Regions from separate parts of the Streptomyces sp. Z423-1 genome, predicted to be linked through region 1. Evidence: riboswitches for the same ligand, from Rfam matches in the RefSeq annotation. Region 1 holds a riboswitch; the other holds the start of a gene.
The links. Region 1 has a riboswitch for cyclic di-AMP ahead of HJD23_RS37895 (C40 family peptidase). Riboswitches for the same ligand answer to the same signal wherever they lie in the genome.

Region 2: linked by a shared signal. The riboswitch ahead of HJD23_RS04365 (LysM peptidoglycan-binding domain-containing M23 family metallopeptidase) and the one ahead of HJD23_RS37895 (C40 family peptidase) in region 1 are both predicted to bind cyclic di-AMP.

Annotation. Positions count from the first base shown of each region.
Region 1 covers NZ_CP053109.1:8,308,090-8,312,293, reverse strand. Annotated here, with positions in the region: gene HJD23_RS37910 (ABC transporter permease) at 1-216, shown strand, start outside; partial or broken gene HJD23_RS37905 (ATP-dependent Clp protease proteolytic subunit) at 325-528, shown strand; gene HJD23_RS37900 (hypothetical protein) at 542-850, shown strand; cyclic di-AMP (ydaO/yuaA leader) riboswitch at 1,199-1,407, shown strand; gene HJD23_RS37895 (C40 family peptidase) at 1,411-1,884, shown strand; gene HJD23_RS37890 (LysE family translocator) at 1,945-2,559, opposite strand; gene HJD23_RS37885 (LysR family transcriptional regulator) at 2,663-3,586, shown strand; gene HJD23_RS37880 (ATP-binding protein) at 3,938-4,204, opposite strand, start outside.
Region 2 covers NZ_CP053109.1:931,812-936,015, forward strand. Annotated here, with positions in the region: gene HJD23_RS04360 (SGNH/GDSL hydrolase family protein) at 1-439, opposite strand, end outside; gene HJD23_RS04365 (LysM peptidoglycan-binding domain-containing M23 family metallopeptidase) at 656-1,633, opposite strand; cyclic di-AMP (ydaO/yuaA leader) riboswitch at 1,638-1,795, opposite strand; gene HJD23_RS04370 (alpha-galactosidase) at 2,104-4,173, opposite strand.

The sequences.
Region 1 (4,204 bases):
GGGGCGCTCGGCCAGTGGCTGCCGCCGGGTGCGGGGACGACGCTGCTGCGCTCGGTGTCGTACTTCGACGGCGCGGCGGCGCTGGGTCCGGCGCTGACGCTGACGTGGTGGGTCGCGGTGGGGCTGGGGGCGGTGCTGCTGGGCAGCGCGCTGAAGTCCCGTACGGCGAGCAGCGAAGAATCCGCAGCCGACCGGAGGCCCGCGCTGGCCGGCTGACCACATACAGCACGTAGAGGCCGTGCGCCCCGCCGTAGGGGGCGCACGGCCTGTACGTGTTCTACGAGGGGTTGGGCCCGCGATGTTCCGCCGTGTCACGACGACGCGCTGGAGACGATCTGCCTCGGGCAGGCCGGATCGACCGCCGCCGTACTGCTCGCCGCAGGCACCCCCGGGCAAGCGATTCGCCCTGCCCGGCGCCCGGGTGGTGATCCGTCAGCCGGCGCTGCCCGAGCCGATCGAGGGACAGGCCAGTGAGTCGCCGTCCAGGCGGAGGAGTTGGCGCGGGTACGCGCCCGGCTGGAGGAGATGGGGTGAGCCGCGGATGCTGCCACCGGAACTCCCGCCGCTGCCCGCCCTCACCCGGGCCGAGGGCGAGTTGATCGACCGTTACCTGGAAGTGGCGGACCTGCTGGGGCGTATCAACCCGGCGTACGACGGGGACACGTATCGTGGACTGCGTGCCGCCCAGGCGCTGGTGCGCAAGGCGGCCGAACTGCGCGACGCGCTCGCGCTGATGCACCAGCGGGGCGAGACCGAACTCCACGCCCGAACGCTCGCGCGGGCGCTGCGCGTGCTGGACGGTGAACGCCGCACGGCGCGTGTCACCGTTCCGCCGCGCTCCGACAGTTGAGGCACGGTCGACTCAGCCACCGTCCACCCGGACCGCGAGGCGACGCGACAGGACGTCCGGGCCGGGGGTGAAACGAACCAAAAGGGCTACCCCCGTCCGGTGGATCCTCAGGTCCTTTTCCGGGGCCCTTGCGGTTGCGCAACGAGGTCTGCCTCGGGTCGGAATGAGACGTTCCGCTGCTGGTCCGAGGTGGCGTGGCACCCTTGACACCTGTTCGCACATCAGGCTGTCCACCCGAACGGGCGAGTGGTGAGTAACGCCACAAATCCCCGGTTGCGTTGGGATTTTCGGACTTACGTGGGTCAAGATCCCGACTGACGACAAGCCCCCGCCACCGCGGCGGGGCGGTCCGGGCGGACGCCGAGTCCTGCCGCCGCCCGGATGACCGGTCGACAGGAGTGGATCGGCAGGAGTGGAGGACCCGAGCACGACGGGTCGCCGGAACGCTTGTTCAGGTTCCGAGCAGCCCTTGGGGTGAAGCCGTGACAACGCGGCCGGGCAACTTCGCCAGCCCGAATCCGACAGGTCATCCTTCACAGGCGGCTGACGAAGGGTTGCGCATGACCGCGCTCAATCGTGTCCCGTCGCTCATGGCCCGGGCCGGTACGGCCTCGGCCCTCACTCTCGTCGCGGTGGGCGGCTCCGTCGTGGCTCCGGGCTTCGCCTCGGAGGCCGAGGCCGCCACGCCGGCGAGGAAGGCTCTCCAGGTCGCGGCCTCGAAGAAGGGCTCCCCGTACAAGTGGGGCGCCACCGGACCGCGCAGGTTCGACTGCTCCGGGCTGACGCTGTATTCGTACAAGAAGGCGGGCAAGAAGCTGCCTCGTACGGCCGCCCAGCAGTACAACAAGACCCGCCACATCCCGGCCAAGAGCCGGAAGGCCGGCGACCTCGTGTTCTTCCACTCGGGGTCGAACGTGTACCACGTCGGCATCTACGCCGGAAAGGGGAAGATCTGGCACGCCCCGAAGTCCGGGGACGTGGTGCGGCTGCAGAAGATCTGGACGAAGAGCGTCTGGTACGGCCGGGTCAAGTGACTCTCGGGCGGCGGTGGCAGCGCCCCGACGGGCCGCCACCGCCCCGCCCGTGACGCAGGCTCAGCCCGCTTCCAGCAGCAGGGTCGCGCCGAGGACCGTCAGCGCGGCGCCCGTGACGCCCTCCAGGGCGCGGGCGGCGCGCGGCCTGCGCAGCCATCGGCCGAGCCGGTCCACCAGCAGGGCCACCGCCGGGAACCACACCAGGGCGAGGGCCACGACGATGAGCGCCAGCAGCAGGGTGCGGGGCAGCACCGGGGCGCCCGCCGGGACGAACTGCGGCAGCAGACTGAGGAAGGTCACCGGCGCCTTCGGGTTCAGCGCGTTGGTGACGAAGCCCTGGCGCAGCGGGTGCGGCGCGGGCGACGTCGGCGCCTCGCCGGTGGCGGTGCGGGGTCGTCGTACCGACCACAGGGTCCGGATCCCGAGATGGAGCACGTAGGCGCCGCCGGCCAGTTGCAGCGCCCGGAACAGCGCGGGCACGGCGGCCAGGACCGCCGCGACACCGGCCACGGCCAGCGCGGTGTGCAGCAGCAGCCCGCCCGTGATCCCCAGCGCGCACGCGACGCCGGCCCGGCGGGAGATCAGGGCGTTGCGCACGACGACGGTGAAGTCCGCGCCCGGCATGGCGACCATGCCCGCGGCGACTCCGGTGAAGGCGATGAGCTGTGCGTCCATGACGTCAGGCTGCCGGAAAGAAGCCTTCAGCAGGTATTTCGAGTAACCTGGGTAAGCCTTAAGCATTGCTTTCATCTACCTCTGTAAGCCGCCCTGGAGTGACATGTACGACCCGACGCGGCTCGCCGCGCTGGTGGCGGTCGCCGAGGCCGGGTCGATCACCCGGGCCGCCGAGCGGCTCGGCTACACCCCGCCCGCGCTCTCCCAGCAACTGGCGAAGCTGGAGCGGGAGGCGGGCGCCGCGCTGCTCGTACGGCACCACCGAGGGGCGCGGCTGACGGCCGCGGGCGAGTTGCTGGCGGCGCGGGCCCGTACGGTGCTGGACGAGCTGGAGCGGGCGCGTCACGAACTGGCGCGGCTGACCGGGCTCGCCGGTGGCACGCTCCGGGTCGGCACCTTCCAGACCGCGGGGATCCATCTGCTGCCGCCGGTGCTCAGCGCGTTCCGCCGGGCACATCCGGACGTGGAGCTGACCGTCGCGGACTACGAACCGCCGGCCGGGGTCGCGGCGGTGGCCGCGGGCGAGGTGGATCTGGCGCTGACGCACACCTACGAGCCGGCCGATCCGGTGCCGCTGCCCTCGTCGGTCGGTGCCGAGCCGCTGCTCGTCGAGGAGCTGGTGCTGGTGACGGCGCCGGGGCACGCTCTCGGCGGCGGTGGCTCCCGGCTGCCGCTGGCCGAACTCGCCGGGCAGCCACTGATCAGCATGGCGCCGGACCATCCGGCCCGGCAGGGGGTGGAGACGGCGCTGGCCCGCGCCGGGGCGGCGCCCTCGGTGCTGGTCGCCACGCCGGGGTACGCCCTGGTGTGCGCGCTGGTCAGTGCGGGGCTCGGGGTGGCGGTCGTACCGGAGATGGTGGCGCGCACGTCGGCCACGCCGGTCGGGGTGCGGTCGCTGTCGGAGGGCGAGCTGCGCCGGACGATCTCGGTCGTCCACCGCGCCGGTGAGCCGGCCCCCGCGGCGGACGCCTTCCGCGCACTGCTACGCGGCGCGTTCGGCCGAGCTCAGCAACCTGCACGGCCCTGAGGCGTCCGCGACTCCCAGGGCGCGGGCCTGAGGCCCCCGCCTCCGCCGCGCCACCCCCGACCCTGCACGCCGGACCACCCAGAGCACGGGCCCGAACTCTCCGCCCCAACCGCCCCGCTCCTGACCCGGCAGGCCGGACCGACCGCCCGGGGCGCGGGCTTGAGGTCTCCGCCTCTTCCGCGGCGCGGGCCTGAGCCCTCCGCCTCCACCGCGCCACACCCGACCCAACAGACCAGACCACCCAGAGCACGGGGCCGAGCCCCCCGCCCGGCGACTCCAGTCGCGCAGCGCGCTGCGTGGCCCGCCCGGGTAGGGCTCCCCTCGCAACGCGCCCCGCACCCGCCCCGAAAGCTACGGCTCCTGTTTGCCCGCCGTCGGTACTGGGCCCGCCCGCACCGTCCACGGCAGTTCGATGGAGACCGTCTTGCCGCCCTCGCGGGTCGGGCGGACTCTCATGCGGCCGCCGCACTCGGCGGTCAGCCAGCGGATGATGACCAGGCCGCGGCCGTTGTCCTGCTGGACGGCGGCCGGGAGCCGCTTCGGCAGGCGCGGGTGACTGTCGGTCACCCCGATGCGGAGCTGCTCGTCGCGGTCGAGCTCCATGGCGACCGTGAAGGT
Region 2 (4,204 bases), 7.4 Mb from region 1:
GGTCGGCGATGGCCCGCACATGCCCGTTGTAGGTGGCGATCTTGCCGCGCAGGTGCCTGAGCAAGGGGACGCCCCGGGTGTCGAAGCCGGTCGTCACCAGCACGGTGCCCACGGCGTCGGTCAGCGCGGCGACCGCCCGCTCGAAGCGCTCGGCCACGTCGTCCGGGTCGGTGCCCGGGCGGATGATGTCGTTGCCGCCCGCGCAGAACGAGACCAGGTCCGGGGCGAGTTCGATGGCCTGCGGAACCTGGTCCGCCACGATCTGGTCGAGCAGCTTGCCGCGCACGGCGAGGTTGGTGTACTGGAAGTCGCCTTCGGGTCGGCGGTCCGCGAGCAGTACGGCGAACCGGTCCGCCCAGCCGACGAACGCCCCGTCGGGGCCGGGGTCGCCGACGCCCTCGGTGAAGCTGTCCCCCACCGCCACGTACGACCCGATCACTGATCTGCTGTCATTCTTCGAATCGTCTCCCACGTCGGGACATCATTCCCCTTCGAATGTGACCTACGCGACCGTAGGAAGGGGTTGACGGACGGTGACAAAGGCCACGGCCAAAGGATTGGTCAACTGCGGAATAAGCCCCGGTGACCGAAGACCCGCCGAAGGCCGGACCCGGGGATCGGGGTCCGGCCTTCGATGGTGTGAGCGGCGCGCGCGTCAGCCGATGGAGACGCCCTTCGACCGCAGGTAGGCGACCGGGTCGATGTCCGAGCCGTAGTTCGGCGTGGTGCGGATCTCGAAGTGCAGGTGCGGTCCGGTCGAGTTGCCGGTCGAGCCGGAGAGGCCGATCTGCTGGCCCGCGCTCACGCTCTGGCCGCTGGAGACGGAGAGCGCGGACAGGTGGGCGTACTGCGCGTAGTACCCGTCGGCGAGCTTGATGACGACCTGGTTGCCGTACGCGCCGGCCCAGCCCGCGGAGACGACCGTGCCCGCGCCGACGGCCTTGAGCGGGGTGCCGCTCGGGGCGGCGAAGTCGACGCCCGTGTGGTAGCCGCTGGACCACATGCTGCCGGCCACGCGGTAGGCGGTGCCGACGGCGGCGCCGTCCACGGGGGCGGTGAAGCCGCTGACGGTGCTGGTGTCGGCGGCCTGGGCGGAGGCCTCGGAGGAGGCGGATTCGGACGATCCGGACGACTGCGCCGCGGACTCGGAGGCGTTCGAGGACTCCGTCGTCTGCGCAGACGCCGCCGACTTGGGCGAAGCGGCGGAAGCGGACGACGGCTTGCCGCTGCTCGTCGCGGCCTTCTTGCCGATCGTGAGCTTCAGGCCGGGGTGGATGAGCGACGGGTTCTCGCCGACGGCCTCACGGTTGTCCTCGTAGAGCCGCTGCCAGCCACCGCTGACGTTCTGCTCGTCGGCGATCTTCGAGAGGTAGTCGCCGACCTTCACCGAATACGTCCGCACACCTGCCTTCGTGGCGGCGGACTTCTTTTCGGCGGCCTTCTGCTGGACGGCCGTCTTCTGGGTCGGGACCGACTGAACGGCCTTTTCCGCGGTGGACTGGGGAGTGGCTGCGTGGGCACCGGCGGCCCCCATGAGCGGGAGGGCGAGTGCGGCGCCACCGGTTCCGGCGACGGCGATGGAGCGGGTGAAGCGCTGGGTCTTCGGACGGCGGTGCTTACCCTTCGCGGGCATGGCGAATTCCTCTCCGGCGCCTGCGAGGTGAGCTGTCGGGTGCGGACTGGAGATGTCCGGCCGCGCCGAAACGCGGCTTTACCCCGAGCCGTTCCGGAGACCGGAACAGGCGGTTCTACCTGTGGGTCCCCCGCTCCTGCCGAACACGGGTGAGTTTGCGCGGGCACCGGGCGGCGGCAGGATTCGGCGTTCCGCCCGGATCGGTGTGGAACGTAAGCGAGCCAAGACGCACGGGACAAGCAAGAGGTTGCGCAGGAACGCCGTTTTCGTGATCCGTTCACCCGAATTCCGGTCACACTGCGTGCATTACGGCGCCGCCGTTTTCCGTAAAGACCCTTGAAAACCATGCGAATTACGTGAACATGACGAGCGACGCTGGGTCACAGATATGACGCTGCTCACGTGACCCTGCTCCAGGCTCCTTTATTCCAGAGCGAGTTGGAATGAAGAGGCTAATTCGGACAGAAGGCTCAGATGCGACGCAGCCGGAAAACAGCCGCATCAAGGTCGCCCCGCAATTCCGTACGCAGTCCGTGATGCAGCAATACGGCACCTCGGTGCACTTCGCCCGTTTCACGGCATTCGTACGACGCTGCCGGATCCAGCCCGCGCAACCGCAGCGCCGGGAGGGGTTCCCCGTAGCTCTGCGCCTGAAGCCAGGCGAGGACGACGGACTCGTCACCGCGTACGTACTGCACGGCACTGAGCCCACCGGCCGGCGGCCGCAGCCGGTAGAGGTCGCCGTGCTGCACGAGGGGCCGGATCTCCTTGTAGAGGGCCACCCAGTCCCGCGCCTCGGCCAGCTCCTCGTCGGTCCACTGCATGAGGTCGCCGCCGACGCCGAGCACCCCGGCCATGGCACTGACGAAGCGGAAGCGCAGTGTGCTGATCCGGCCGTTCAGCTGGGTGTTGGGGCTGTCGGTGACCCAGGCGGCCATCACGCGCGCGGGATGGATCTGACTGAAGCCGTGCTGGATGGCGAGCCGGTCGAGCGGGTCGGTGTTGTCGGAGGTCCACACCTGGTCGGTGCGGCTCAGCACTCCGAGGTCGATCCGGCCGCCGCCACCCGAGCAGGACTCGAAGGCGACGCCCGGGTGCGCCGCCCGCAGGCGGTCCAAAAGGGCATAAAAGGCACGTACATGGTCGACCCACAGCCGCTGCGGGTAGGGCTCGCCGGGCCACCCGGCATCCGTGAAGCAGCGGTTGAAGTCCCACTTGACGTAGTCGATGCGCGCACTGGAGAGGAGTGCGTGGAGCTGCTCCCAGAGGTACTCCTGGACATCCTCCCGCGCGAGGTTGAGTACGAGCTGATTGCGCATCTCTGTCCGCTTTCGTCCCGGCTGGAACTGCACCCAGTCGGGGTGGGCGCGGTAGAGATCACTGTCCGGGTTGACCATCTCGGGTTCCACCCAGATCCCGAACTGCATCCCCAGGGCGTGCACGTCGTCGGCGAGCGGCTTGAGACCGGCCGGGAAGCGGTCGGGGTTGGGTGTCCAGTCGCCGAGCCCCGCGCGGTCGCTGGTGCGCGCCCCGAACCAGCCGTCGTCGACGACGAACAGCTCCACGCCGATCGCCGCGGCCCGCCGCGCGAGCGCCCGCTGCTGCTCCTCGGAGATGTCGAACTCGGTGGCCTCCCAGGAGTTGAACAGCACCGGCCGGTCCCGCTCGGCGTCGGGCACGACGTACGCGCGCTGGTAGGCGTGCCACGCCCGGCTGGCCCCGCCGAAGCCGCCGTCGCTCCACAGGCCGGCGAAGACGGGCGTGGTGAAGGACTCCCCCGCGGCCAGCCGCAGCAGCCCCGAGTCGTCATAGCCGGCGCCGCCGGTGATCTGCACGCGCGCGTCCGGCAGGTGCGCCACCGCGATCCGCCACGAGCCCGACCAGCCGAGGGCGCAGCCGTACACCTCGCCGCGCTCCTCGGTCGCGTCGGCGTCCAGCGCCACCCACGACAGGTGTTGGTGCCCGGTGTGACCTCGGCGGCTGCCGATGACCTTCTCGCCGTAGGTGAGATACGACCGGGTCAGCCGGGACTCGGCCGCCCACCGGCCATGCAGCTGGGACAGCCGCCACTGGTCGCGGTCCGGCAGGGTCCAGGTGGCGGAGTCGGCGCGCAGCACCTCGACCACGGGCCCGTCGTTGTGCAGGGTCACCCAGCGCTCGACGACGTCGTCACGCATCCGGTAGTGCAGCGTGATCGCCAGCCCCGCGTCCCGGAAGCGCAGGCGCAGCTCGTCGTCGCCGGTCTCGTACGTCTCGAAGGTCCACTCGGTGCCGCGTCGCTCGTCGGTGCGCACGGACAGGGCGGGGCGGACGAAGCGGGGGCCTCCTTCGATCGGGTACTCCTCCCGTCCGTCGAGCGGGGACTCGAAGGGCCAGTGGTCCGGCAGCGGGCGCACCGCGAGGGCTTCGGCGTCGGCGAGTGCGATCCTGGGGCCCCAGTGCAGATGCAGCAGCTCGTCGTTCTCAGTGAGGTGCACGGCGTAGCTGCTCGTGGGCCCGGACAGCAGCCACGTACGCTCGTTCCCGGCGATCTCGACCATTCAGTCCTCACAGATTCCGACAGGTCCGCTC